Regions from separate parts of the Lysinibacillus sp. fkY74-1 genome, predicted to be linked through region 2. Evidence: a T-box and tRNA genes for the amino acid it is inferred to sense, from the RefSeq annotation. Region 2 holds a T-box; the other regions hold tRNA genes.
What was found. A T-box is a leader RNA that pairs with one kind of tRNA and senses whether it is charged. The one in region 2 lies ahead of ileS (isoleucine--tRNA ligase), so its partner is inferred to be a tRNA-Ile.
Positions count from the first base shown of each region.

Region 1: it encodes a tRNA-Ile, which carries the amino acid that the T-box ahead of ileS (isoleucine--tRNA ligase) is inferred to sense. The anticodon was not compared.
Region 3: it encodes a tRNA-Ile, which carries the amino acid that the T-box ahead of ileS (isoleucine--tRNA ligase) is inferred to sense. The anticodon was not compared.
Region 4: it encodes a tRNA-Ile, which carries the amino acid that the T-box ahead of ileS (isoleucine--tRNA ligase) is inferred to sense. The anticodon was not compared.

Region 1 is NZ_CP170173.1:234,511-236,680, forward strand. Features, by position in the region: tRNA gene ACE1MS_RS01100 (tRNA-Thr) at 1-37, shown strand, start outside; tRNA gene ACE1MS_RS01105 (tRNA-Tyr) at 45-128, shown strand; tRNA gene ACE1MS_RS01110 (tRNA-Trp) at 133-206, shown strand; tRNA gene ACE1MS_RS01115 (tRNA-His) at 250-325, shown strand; tRNA gene ACE1MS_RS01120 (tRNA-Gln) at 335-409, shown strand; tRNA gene ACE1MS_RS01125 (tRNA-Lys) at 423-495, shown strand; tRNA gene ACE1MS_RS01130 (tRNA-Arg) at 514-590, shown strand; tRNA gene ACE1MS_RS01135 (tRNA-Pro) at 606-682, shown strand; tRNA gene ACE1MS_RS01140 (tRNA-Ala) at 692-767, shown strand; tRNA gene ACE1MS_RS01145 (tRNA-Ser) at 781-873, shown strand; tRNA gene ACE1MS_RS01150 (tRNA-Phe) at 878-953, shown strand; tRNA gene ACE1MS_RS01155 (tRNA-Gly) at 960-1,033, shown strand; tRNA gene ACE1MS_RS01160 (tRNA-Ile) at 1,038-1,111, shown strand; tRNA gene ACE1MS_RS01165 (tRNA-Asn) at 1,119-1,195, shown strand; tRNA gene ACE1MS_RS01170 (tRNA-Glu) at 1,197-1,268, shown strand; gene ACE1MS_RS01175 (nitric oxide synthase oxygenase) at 1,558-2,170, shown strand, end outside.
Region 2 is NZ_CP170173.1:949,458-951,627, forward strand. Features, by position in the region: gene ACE1MS_RS04400 (YlmH family RNA-binding protein) at 1-233, shown strand, start outside; gene ACE1MS_RS04405 (DivIVA domain-containing protein) at 329-853, shown strand; T-box leader at 954-1,181, shown strand; gene ileS (isoleucine--tRNA ligase) at 1,294-2,170, shown strand, end outside.
Region 3 is NZ_CP170173.1:3,573,641-3,575,810, reverse strand. Features, by position in the region: rRNA gene rrf (5S ribosomal RNA) at 180-295, shown strand; tRNA gene ACE1MS_RS17670 (tRNA-Val) at 306-381, shown strand; tRNA gene ACE1MS_RS17665 (tRNA-Thr) at 385-460, shown strand; tRNA gene ACE1MS_RS17660 (tRNA-Lys) at 467-542, shown strand; tRNA gene ACE1MS_RS17655 (tRNA-Leu) at 564-648, shown strand; tRNA gene ACE1MS_RS17650 (tRNA-Gly) at 685-759, shown strand; tRNA gene ACE1MS_RS17645 (tRNA-Leu) at 765-853, shown strand; tRNA gene ACE1MS_RS17640 (tRNA-Arg) at 862-938, shown strand; tRNA gene ACE1MS_RS17635 (tRNA-Pro) at 948-1,024, shown strand; tRNA gene ACE1MS_RS17630 (tRNA-Ala) at 1,042-1,117, shown strand; tRNA gene ACE1MS_RS17625 (tRNA-Met) at 1,145-1,218, shown strand; tRNA gene ACE1MS_RS17620 (tRNA-Ile) at 1,226-1,302, shown strand; tRNA gene ACE1MS_RS17615 (tRNA-Ser) at 1,318-1,410, shown strand; tRNA gene ACE1MS_RS17610 (tRNA-Met) at 1,462-1,536, shown strand; tRNA gene ACE1MS_RS17605 (tRNA-Asp) at 1,540-1,615, shown strand; tRNA gene ACE1MS_RS17600 (tRNA-Phe) at 1,672-1,747, shown strand; tRNA gene ACE1MS_RS17595 (tRNA-Gly) at 1,753-1,826, shown strand; tRNA gene ACE1MS_RS17590 (tRNA-Ile) at 1,828-1,901, shown strand; tRNA gene ACE1MS_RS17585 (tRNA-Asn) at 1,909-1,985, shown strand; tRNA gene ACE1MS_RS17580 (tRNA-Ser) at 1,995-2,085, shown strand; tRNA gene ACE1MS_RS17575 (tRNA-Glu) at 2,088-2,159, shown strand.
Region 4 is NZ_CP170173.1:3,565,132-3,567,301, reverse strand. Features, by position in the region: tRNA gene ACE1MS_RS17505 (tRNA-Pro) at 1-37, shown strand, start outside; tRNA gene ACE1MS_RS17500 (tRNA-Ala) at 55-130, shown strand; tRNA gene ACE1MS_RS17495 (tRNA-Met) at 158-231, shown strand; tRNA gene ACE1MS_RS17490 (tRNA-Ile) at 239-315, shown strand; tRNA gene ACE1MS_RS17485 (tRNA-Ser) at 331-423, shown strand; tRNA gene ACE1MS_RS17480 (tRNA-Met) at 475-549, shown strand; tRNA gene ACE1MS_RS17475 (tRNA-Asp) at 553-628, shown strand; tRNA gene ACE1MS_RS17470 (tRNA-Phe) at 685-760, shown strand; tRNA gene ACE1MS_RS17465 (tRNA-Gly) at 766-839, shown strand; tRNA gene ACE1MS_RS17460 (tRNA-Ile) at 841-917, shown strand; tRNA gene ACE1MS_RS17455 (tRNA-Asn) at 922-998, shown strand; tRNA gene ACE1MS_RS17450 (tRNA-Ser) at 1,008-1,098, shown strand; tRNA gene ACE1MS_RS17445 (tRNA-Glu) at 1,101-1,172, shown strand; partial or broken gene ACE1MS_RS17440 (iron siderophore-binding protein) at 1,226-1,494, shown strand; gene ACE1MS_RS17435 (diaminopropionate ammonia-lyase) at 1,624-2,170, shown strand, end outside.

The DNA of each region.
Region 1 (2,170 bases), 710 kb from region 2:
CAGTAGGTCGTGGGTTCGACTCCTATCGCCGGCACCATTCCCTTGGAGGGGTAGCGAAGTGGCTAAACGCGGCGGACTGTAAATCCGCTCCTTAGGGTTCGGCGGTTCGAATCCGTCCCCCTCCACCATTTTAGGGGCATAGTTCAACGGTAGAATAGAGGTCTCCAAAACCTTTGGTGTGGGTTCGATTCCTACTGCCCCTGCCAGGTATTGAGGTACTCGTTCATATATGGCTGTTATTATATAGTGGCGGTTGTGGCGAAGTGGTTAACGCATCGGATTGTGGTTCCGACATTCGTGGGTTCGATTCCCATCAGTCGCCCCATTTTAAAATTGGGGTATAGCCAAGCGGTAAGGCAACGGATTTTGATTCCGTCATGCCTAGGTTCGAATCCTAGTACCCCAGCCATTTTTTCTTTTACGAGCCATTAGCTCAGTTGGTAGAGCATCTGACTTTTAATCAGAGGGTCGAAGGTTCGAGTCCTTCATGGCTCATCAGTATTTATTATTTTTGCGCCCGTAGCTCAATTGGATAGAGCGTCTGACTACGGATCAGAAGGTTATGGGTTCGACTCCTGTCGGGCGCGCCAATTTATTCATGTTATCGGAATGTAGCTCAGCTTGGTAGAGCACTTGGTTTGGGACCAAGGGGTCGTAGGTTCGAATCCTGTCATTCCGACCATTTATAAATGGGGCCTTAGCTCAGCTGGGAGAGCGCCTGCCTTGCACGCAGGAGGTCAGCGGTTCGATCCCGCTAGGCTCCACCATTTTAATATTTTTGGAGGTATACCCAAGTCTGGCTGAAGGGATCGGTCTTGAAAACCGACAGGCGGGTAACACCGCGCGGGGGTTCGAATCCCTCTACCTCCTCCATTTCGGGTCAGTAGCTCAGTTGGTAGAGCATTAGATTGAAGCTCTAAGTGTCGGCGGTTCGATTCCGTCCTGACCCACCATTATTTGCGGGTGTAGTTTAATGGTAAAACCTCAGCCTTCCAAGCTGATGTCGTGAGTTCGATTCTCATCACCCGCTCCAAAATGGGCCTATAGCTCAGCTGGTTAGAGCGCACGCCTGATAAGCGTGAGGTCGATGGTTCGAGTCCATTTAGGCCCATCATTATTCCGAAGTAGCTCAGTTGGTAGTAGCACCTGACTGTTAATCAGGTTGTCGCAGGTTCGAGTCCTGCCTTCGGAGCCACGGCCCGTTGGTCAAGTGGTTAAGACACCGCCCTTTCACGGCGGTAACACGGGTTCGAATCCCGTACGGGTCATCAAGCATGTAGCACAGTTGTGTGTTACATGCTTTTTTTATATTCTTCATAACAGACATCAAAGCTACGTTTAGTTGCTTTTTAATGTTAGGTCTAAATCCTTTCCTTCTAATAATCCCTCTCTTTCTAGGAAGCGTTACAATTCCATTTCAATCACTACAGGAACATTGTTTCATGTTAAATTTGAACAAACTATTTCATATATGAAATATGTATGTTTTTTCACTAGCTATTTTCATGGTGCTTATTGCCTTGTTCCTCTAATATGGGGATAAGTGGAGGAATCAATATGAATATACAGGAGATACAATGTTTTTTAAATCAATACCAGCAAGAACAAAATGAATCCGAACTTTGGTTAGAACATAGATTACAACAGATTAAAAGAGCAGGGGAATATAAGCCTACAACAGAAGAGCTAGTTTTTGGTGCACGGGCTGCATGGCGTAATAGCAATAAATGTATTGGACGGTTGTTTTGGCAATCGTTGCATGTAGTAGATGCAAGAGAAGTTTTAGATGAACAGAGCATTTTTCAAAAGTTACTAGAGCATATAGAGTATGCCACAAATCAGGGGAAAATCCGTCCAACTATAACAGTGTTTGCAAATGATAGAGTACGGATTTGGAATCATCAGCTAATTCGTTACGCAGGCTATGAAACAGAAGAAGGCATCATTGGGGATGCACATTCTATCACTTTTACAAAAGTATGTGAATCGATGGGCTGGAAAGGCGAGCGTACACCCTTTGATGTGTTACCACTAGTCATACAGGTAGATGGACATGCTCCACAGCTATTTACAATTCCTACAGAGTATATTTTAGAGGTTCCAATACGTCATCCAGAATCGGAAGCTGTGGAGGAATTAGAGTTAAAATGGTATGCTGTTCCTATTATTT
Region 2 (2,170 bases):
ACGCTATTATTGCAACAGTTTTGAAAGTGTCTCGTCAAAAGGCACAAGCTTTAATTACAGGTAAAAAAGTGCGTGTAAATTGGACAGAGCGTGATGCCGTTGCTTTTGAATTACAAGAAGGGGATATTCTATCGATAAGAGGAAGCGGTCGTATGAAAATAATTATGACAGAAGGCCGTACAAAAAAAGATAAAATCCGTCTACAAGTCGGTCGATTGGCCCAAAAAAGCTAAAAGAAAAGTAAATTTCATTAATTTATACTGCTAAGTTGTCGGAAGAATTGTATAATAGGAAATACGAATGTACACGAAAAGGAGAGAAGGATTGTATGCCATTATCACCTATTGATATACATAATAAGGAGTTTACAAAAGCTTTCAGAGGCTATGCTGAAGATGAAGTAAATGAATTTTTAGATCAAATCATTAAAGATTATGAAATTTTGTTGCGTGAAAAAAAAGAGGTTGATAAGCAACTAGAAATGGCCTTAGAACAAGCGAGGCATTTTAGCACTTTAGAAGAGACCTTACAGAAGTCTATTGTTGTTGCGCAAGAAGCAGCAGATGAAGTGCGAAGAAATTCTCAAAAAGAGGCAAAGCTTATTGTCAAAGAGGCAGAGAAAAATGCTGATCGAATCGTTAATGATGCTTTAACGAAAGCGCGTAAGGTAACGATTGAAATTGATGAGCTTAAAAAACAGTCAAAAGTTTTCCGTAATCGTTTCAAGATGCTAGTCGAAGCTCAGCTCGATTTATTAAATGCGGATGATTGGGATCATTTACTTCAGTATGATATCGATTTAACAGAGATTCAAGCATCTGTAGATGAAGCGCAAGAATCAGAAGATATGTAGCTTTACTTTTCATTAAGATGATCAAATTTAAATGAAACTTGACGCGATTGTTTGAATTTCATATACTTTGTAATAGTAATTATTTTGTACAGACATATGCATAGAAGCAGAGACGAAGACAGTATTTGTTAGGCGTGGTGAAGCGATTTGGGGATAGTGGAAGCCCAAACAAGCAACTAACAATGAATATCACTTCCGAGCTAAATAACTGAAAAAAGTAAGTTATTTCGTGGTGCACGACGTTAATGTGCTTGAAAGAGGTAGTGCAGCCTAATGGATTGTGCTACAAGTAGGGTGGTACCGCGAGTAGAAGCTTCTCGTCCCTTAGTGGGATGAGGGCTTTTTTTATTTGTCCGCGAATCGTTTCAGATAAGTAAGCCTATAACTGTCGTAAGAGAATAGTGTCGATATGCTTTATGTAAATTAAAGGAGGATTTTTTATGGTTGAATACAAAGATACGTTATTAATGCCAAAAACGGATTTCCCAATGCGTGGAAATTTACCAGCAAATGAGCCGAAAATGCAAGAAAAATGGAATGAAATGGATATTAATAAATTGCAGATGGAGCGTACAGAAGGACGTCCTGAATATGTACTTCATGATGGCCCTCCGTATGCAAATGGTGATATTCATATTGGGCATGCATTGAATAAAGTATTAAAGGATATGATTACCCGTCATCGTTCAATGACTGGCTACCATGTTAATTATATTCCTGGTTGGGATACGCATGGTCTACCTATTGAACAAGCATTGACAAATAAAGGTGTTAAACGTAAAGAAATGTCAGTAGCAGCTTTCCGTCAACTTTGTGAAGAATATGCATATGAGCAAATTGACAATCAACGAAATCAATTCCGTCGTTTAGGTATCCGTGGTAATTGGGAAAACCCTTATATTACATTGAAACCTGAGTTTGAAGCTCGCCAAATTGAAGTATTCGGAAAGATGGCGGAAAAAGGGTATATCTATAAAGGCTTAAAACCAGTATATTGGTCTCCGTCTTCTGAATCTGCTCTTGCTGAAGCAGAAATTGAATATAAAGATATTAAATCGCCTTCTATTTATGTAAGCTTTGCTATTAAAGATGCAAAAGGTGTTGTACCAGCAGATGCTAAATTTGTTATTTGGACAACAACTCCTTGGACATTACCAGCAAACTTAGGGATTTCTTTAAATCCTGAGTTTATGTATGTTGTCGTTGCAGTAGCTAATAAAAAATTCATCATTGCAAAAGATTTATTAGAAACTGTGGCAACTGCACTTGAATGGGAAGCGTATGAGGTTATTCAAGAAGTGAAGGGTGAAGTATTAG
Region 3 (2,170 bases), 2.0 Mb from region 2:
GAAGCATTCAATGAACCGTTTATCCAGTTTTGAAAGAATAATTTCTTTTATAAAGGGTTTCAAGATACGAGTAGTTCGAGGAAGCAATGGAGAGAGGGAAGGAGCGTACTCAAGTACGTGACTGACTGAACGACAGAAGCTGACGAAGAAATGCGATGTATATTGAAAGCCGAACATAGTCTAGTGATGATGGCAAAGAGGTCACACCCGTTCCCATACCGAACACGGAAGTTAAGCTCTTTAGCGCCGATGGTAGTTGGGGGCTTCCCCCTGTGAGAGTAGGACGTCGCTAGGCATAATACCCAGGAGGATTAGCTCAGCTGGGAGAGCATCTGCCTTACAAGCAGAGGGTCGGCGGTTCGAGCCCGTCATCCTCCACCATTCGCCGGTTTAGCTCAGCAGGTAGAGCAACTGACTTGTAATCAGTAGGTCGTGGGTTCGATTCCTATAGCCGGCACCATTTTTTGAGCCATTAGCTCAGTTGGTAGAGCATCTGACTTTTAATCAGAGGGTCGAAGGTTCGAGTCCTTCATGGCTCACCATTTAAGTACCAACCATATTAAGCGGGTGTGGCGGAATTGGCAGACGCACTAGACTTAGGATCTAGCGCCGCAAGGCGTGGGGGTTCGACTCCCTTCACCCGCACCATTTTTCAATATGCCAGATAAAAAAACTTATGCACATGCGGAAGTAGTTCAGTGGTAGAACACCACCTTGCCAAGGTGGGGGTCGCGAGTTCGAACCTCGTCTTCCGCTCCAAATGTGCCGGGGTGGCGGAACTGGCAGACGCACAGGACTTAAAATCCTGCGGTAGGTGACTACCGTACCGGTTCGATTCCGGTCCTCGGCACCATTTTATATGCGCCCGTAGCTCAATTGGATAGAGCGTCTGACTACGGATCAGAAGGTTATGGGTTCGACTCCTGTCGGGCGCGCCATAAGAACAACGGGAAGTAGCTCAGCTTGGTAGAGCACTTGGTTTGGGACCAAGGGGTCGCAGGTTCGAATCCTGTCTTCCCGACCATTTCCAAAAAATATTATGGGGCCTTAGCTCAGCTGGGAGAGCGCCTGCCTTGCACGCAGGAGGTCAGCGGTTCGATCCCGCTAGGCTCCACCATAGTAAAATAACCAGTATAAAGATCCTGGCGGCGTAGCTCAGCTGGCTAGAGCGTACGGTTCATACCCGTAAGGTCGGGGGTTCGATCCCCTCTGCCGCCATCTTAAAGGACCTTTAGCTCAGTTGGTTAGAGCAGACGGCTCATAACCGTCCGGTCGCAGGTTCGAGTCCTGCAAGGTCCACCATTTATATATTGTTACGGAGGTATACCCAAGTCTGGCTGAAGGGATCGGTCTTGAAAACCGACAGGCGGGTAACACCGCGCGGGGGTTCGAATCCCTCTACCTCCTCCAGTTTCTATGAATGAATGGTGCTTTAAAAACTCGAAAAGACAATATGATTATCGCGGGGTGGAGCAGTGGTAGCTCGTCGGGCTCATAACCCGAAGGTCGTTGGTTCAAATCCGGCCCCCGCAACCAAATGGTCCCGTGGTGTAGCGGTTAACATGCCTGCCTGTCACGCAGGAGATCGCCGGTTCGATCCCGGTCGGGACCGCCATTATTTATTGATAGACGTGATAAGCAAAGAGTGAGCAAGCTTAGCATGGACGAAATGGGTCAGTAGCTCAGTTGGTAGAGCATTAGATTGAAGCTCTAAGTGTCGGCGGTTCGATTCCGTCCTGACCCACCATTTATGCGGGTGTAGTTTAATGGTAAAACCTCAGCCTTCCAAGCTGATGTCGTGAGTTCGATTCTCATCACCCGCTCCAAGGGCCTATAGCTCAGCTGGTTAGAGCGCACGCCTGATAAGCGTGAGGTCGATGGTTCGAGTCCATTTAGGCCCATTATTATTCCGAAGTAGCTCAGTTGGTAGTAGCACCTGACTGTTAATCAGGTTGTCGCAGGTTCGAGTCCTGCCTTCGGAGCCATTTTTTTATGGGGAAGTACTCAAGAGGCTGAAGAGGCGCCCCTGCTAAGGGTGTAGGTCGGGTAACCGGCGCGAGGGTTCAAATCCCTCCTTCTCCGCCATTGGCCCGTTGGTCAAGTGGTTAAGACACCGCCCTTTCACGGCGGTAACACGGGTTCGAATCCCGTACGGGTCATATAAAAAACA
Region 4 (2,170 bases), 2.0 Mb from region 2:
CAAGGGGTCGCAGGTTCGAATCCTGTCTTCCCGACCATTTCCAAAAAATATTATGGGGCCTTAGCTCAGCTGGGAGAGCGCCTGCCTTGCACGCAGGAGGTCAGCGGTTCGATCCCGCTAGGCTCCACCATAGTAAAATAACCAGTATAAAGATCCTGGCGGCGTAGCTCAGCTGGCTAGAGCGTACGGTTCATACCCGTAAGGTCGGGGGTTCGATCCCCTCTGCCGCCATCTTAAAGGACCTTTAGCTCAGTTGGTTAGAGCAGACGGCTCATAACCGTCCGGTCGCAGGTTCGAGTCCTGCAAGGTCCACCATTTATATATTGTTACGGAGGTATACCCAAGTCTGGCTGAAGGGATCGGTCTTGAAAACCGACAGGCGGGTAACACCGCGCGGGGGTTCGAATCCCTCTACCTCCTCCAGTTTCTATGAATGAATGGTGCTTTAAAAACTCGAAAAGACAATATGATTATCGCGGGGTGGAGCAGTGGTAGCTCGTCGGGCTCATAACCCGAAGGTCGTTGGTTCAAATCCGGCCCCCGCAACCAAATGGTCCCGTGGTGTAGCGGTTAACATGCCTGCCTGTCACGCAGGAGATCGCCGGTTCGATCCCGGTCGGGACCGCCATTATTTATTGATAGACGTGATAAGCAAAGAGTGAGCAAGCTTAGCATGGACGAAATGGGTCAGTAGCTCAGTTGGTAGAGCATTAGATTGAAGCTCTAAGTGTCGGCGGTTCGATTCCGTCCTGACCCACCATTTATGCGGGTGTAGTTTAATGGTAAAACCTCAGCCTTCCAAGCTGATGTCGTGGGTTCGATTCCCATCACCCGCTCCAAGGGCCTATAGCTCAGCTGGTTAGAGCGCACGCCTGATAAGCGTGAGGTCGATGGTTCGAGTCCATTTAGGCCCACCAATATTCCGAAGTAGCTCAGTTGGTAGTAGCACCTGACTGTTAATCAGGTTGTCGCAGGTTCGAGTCCTGCCTTCGGAGCCATTTTTTTATGGGGAAGTACTCAAGAGGCTGAAGAGGCGCCCCTGCTAAGGGTGTAGGTCGGGTAACCGGCGCGAGGGTTCAAATCCCTCCTTCTCCGCCATCGGCCCGTTGGTCAAGTGGTTAAGACACCGCCCTTTCACGGCGGTAACACGGGTTCGAATCCCGTACGGGTCATACTAAGTGCAGTAGATGAATTTACATCTACTGCACTTTTTTTATGAACTGAAAAGCTAGAAAACTTAGCAGTAGAGGTAGGGAAAGAAGTAATCCCCCAAATGGATGGGAATGTTATTTTCTTCTTCACATACATGCCAATAGGTGATGATTCAGCATTAGCAACTGAACAAGAGTGGACAGAGATCCTCTTTGGAAAAACCTTTCTGCTGTACAAAAAGGCAATGCACATAAAGTAGATGATGTCATTTGGAGTACAGCTGGAGGAATTTTAGCTGCTGCTATTATGCTAGATCAAGTAGAAGAAATCTTTGCGAAATAATTAATGGATAAGCTATACATTCATGGAAATAAGGTGAGTGTATAGTTTTTTTATTTCCTACGTTAGATAGTAAGAGCATTTTGTATTTTTTAGAGAAATAGACTAAGATGTGGAGAGAGGGGGAGAGATATGAGAGAAAAATTAAAATGGATTCCTAATCAACATGATGTAGGCCAAGATAATGACGGACAAATAACAGCCTTACTTTCGAATTTTACACTTGAACAAGTAAAGAAAGTTAGTCAATTCCAACGTACATATGAGAAGTTTGAAAAGACACCACTCCATCATTTAGCATCATTAGCTTCTTATTTAGATGTAGAAAAAATCTGGATAAAAGATGAATCGTTTCGATTTGGTTTGAATGCCTTTAAAGTACTAGGAGGCGTTTATGCTATCGCACAATATGTTGCCAATCTGCTCAATAAAGATATTGAAGATCTTTCATTTGAACAATTAAAGTCATCCAAAATAAAAGATCAGTTGGGAGAGTTAACCTTTATTTCAACAACAGATGGGAACCATGGTCGTGGGGTAGCTTGGGCAGCTCGAGAGCTAGGTTTTCAAGCACGAATCTATATGCCTGCTGGTAGCGCCAAGGAACGATTACAAAACATTATAAATGAGGGAGCCCATGCTGAAATTACGGCAATGAATTATGATGATACGGTTCGTT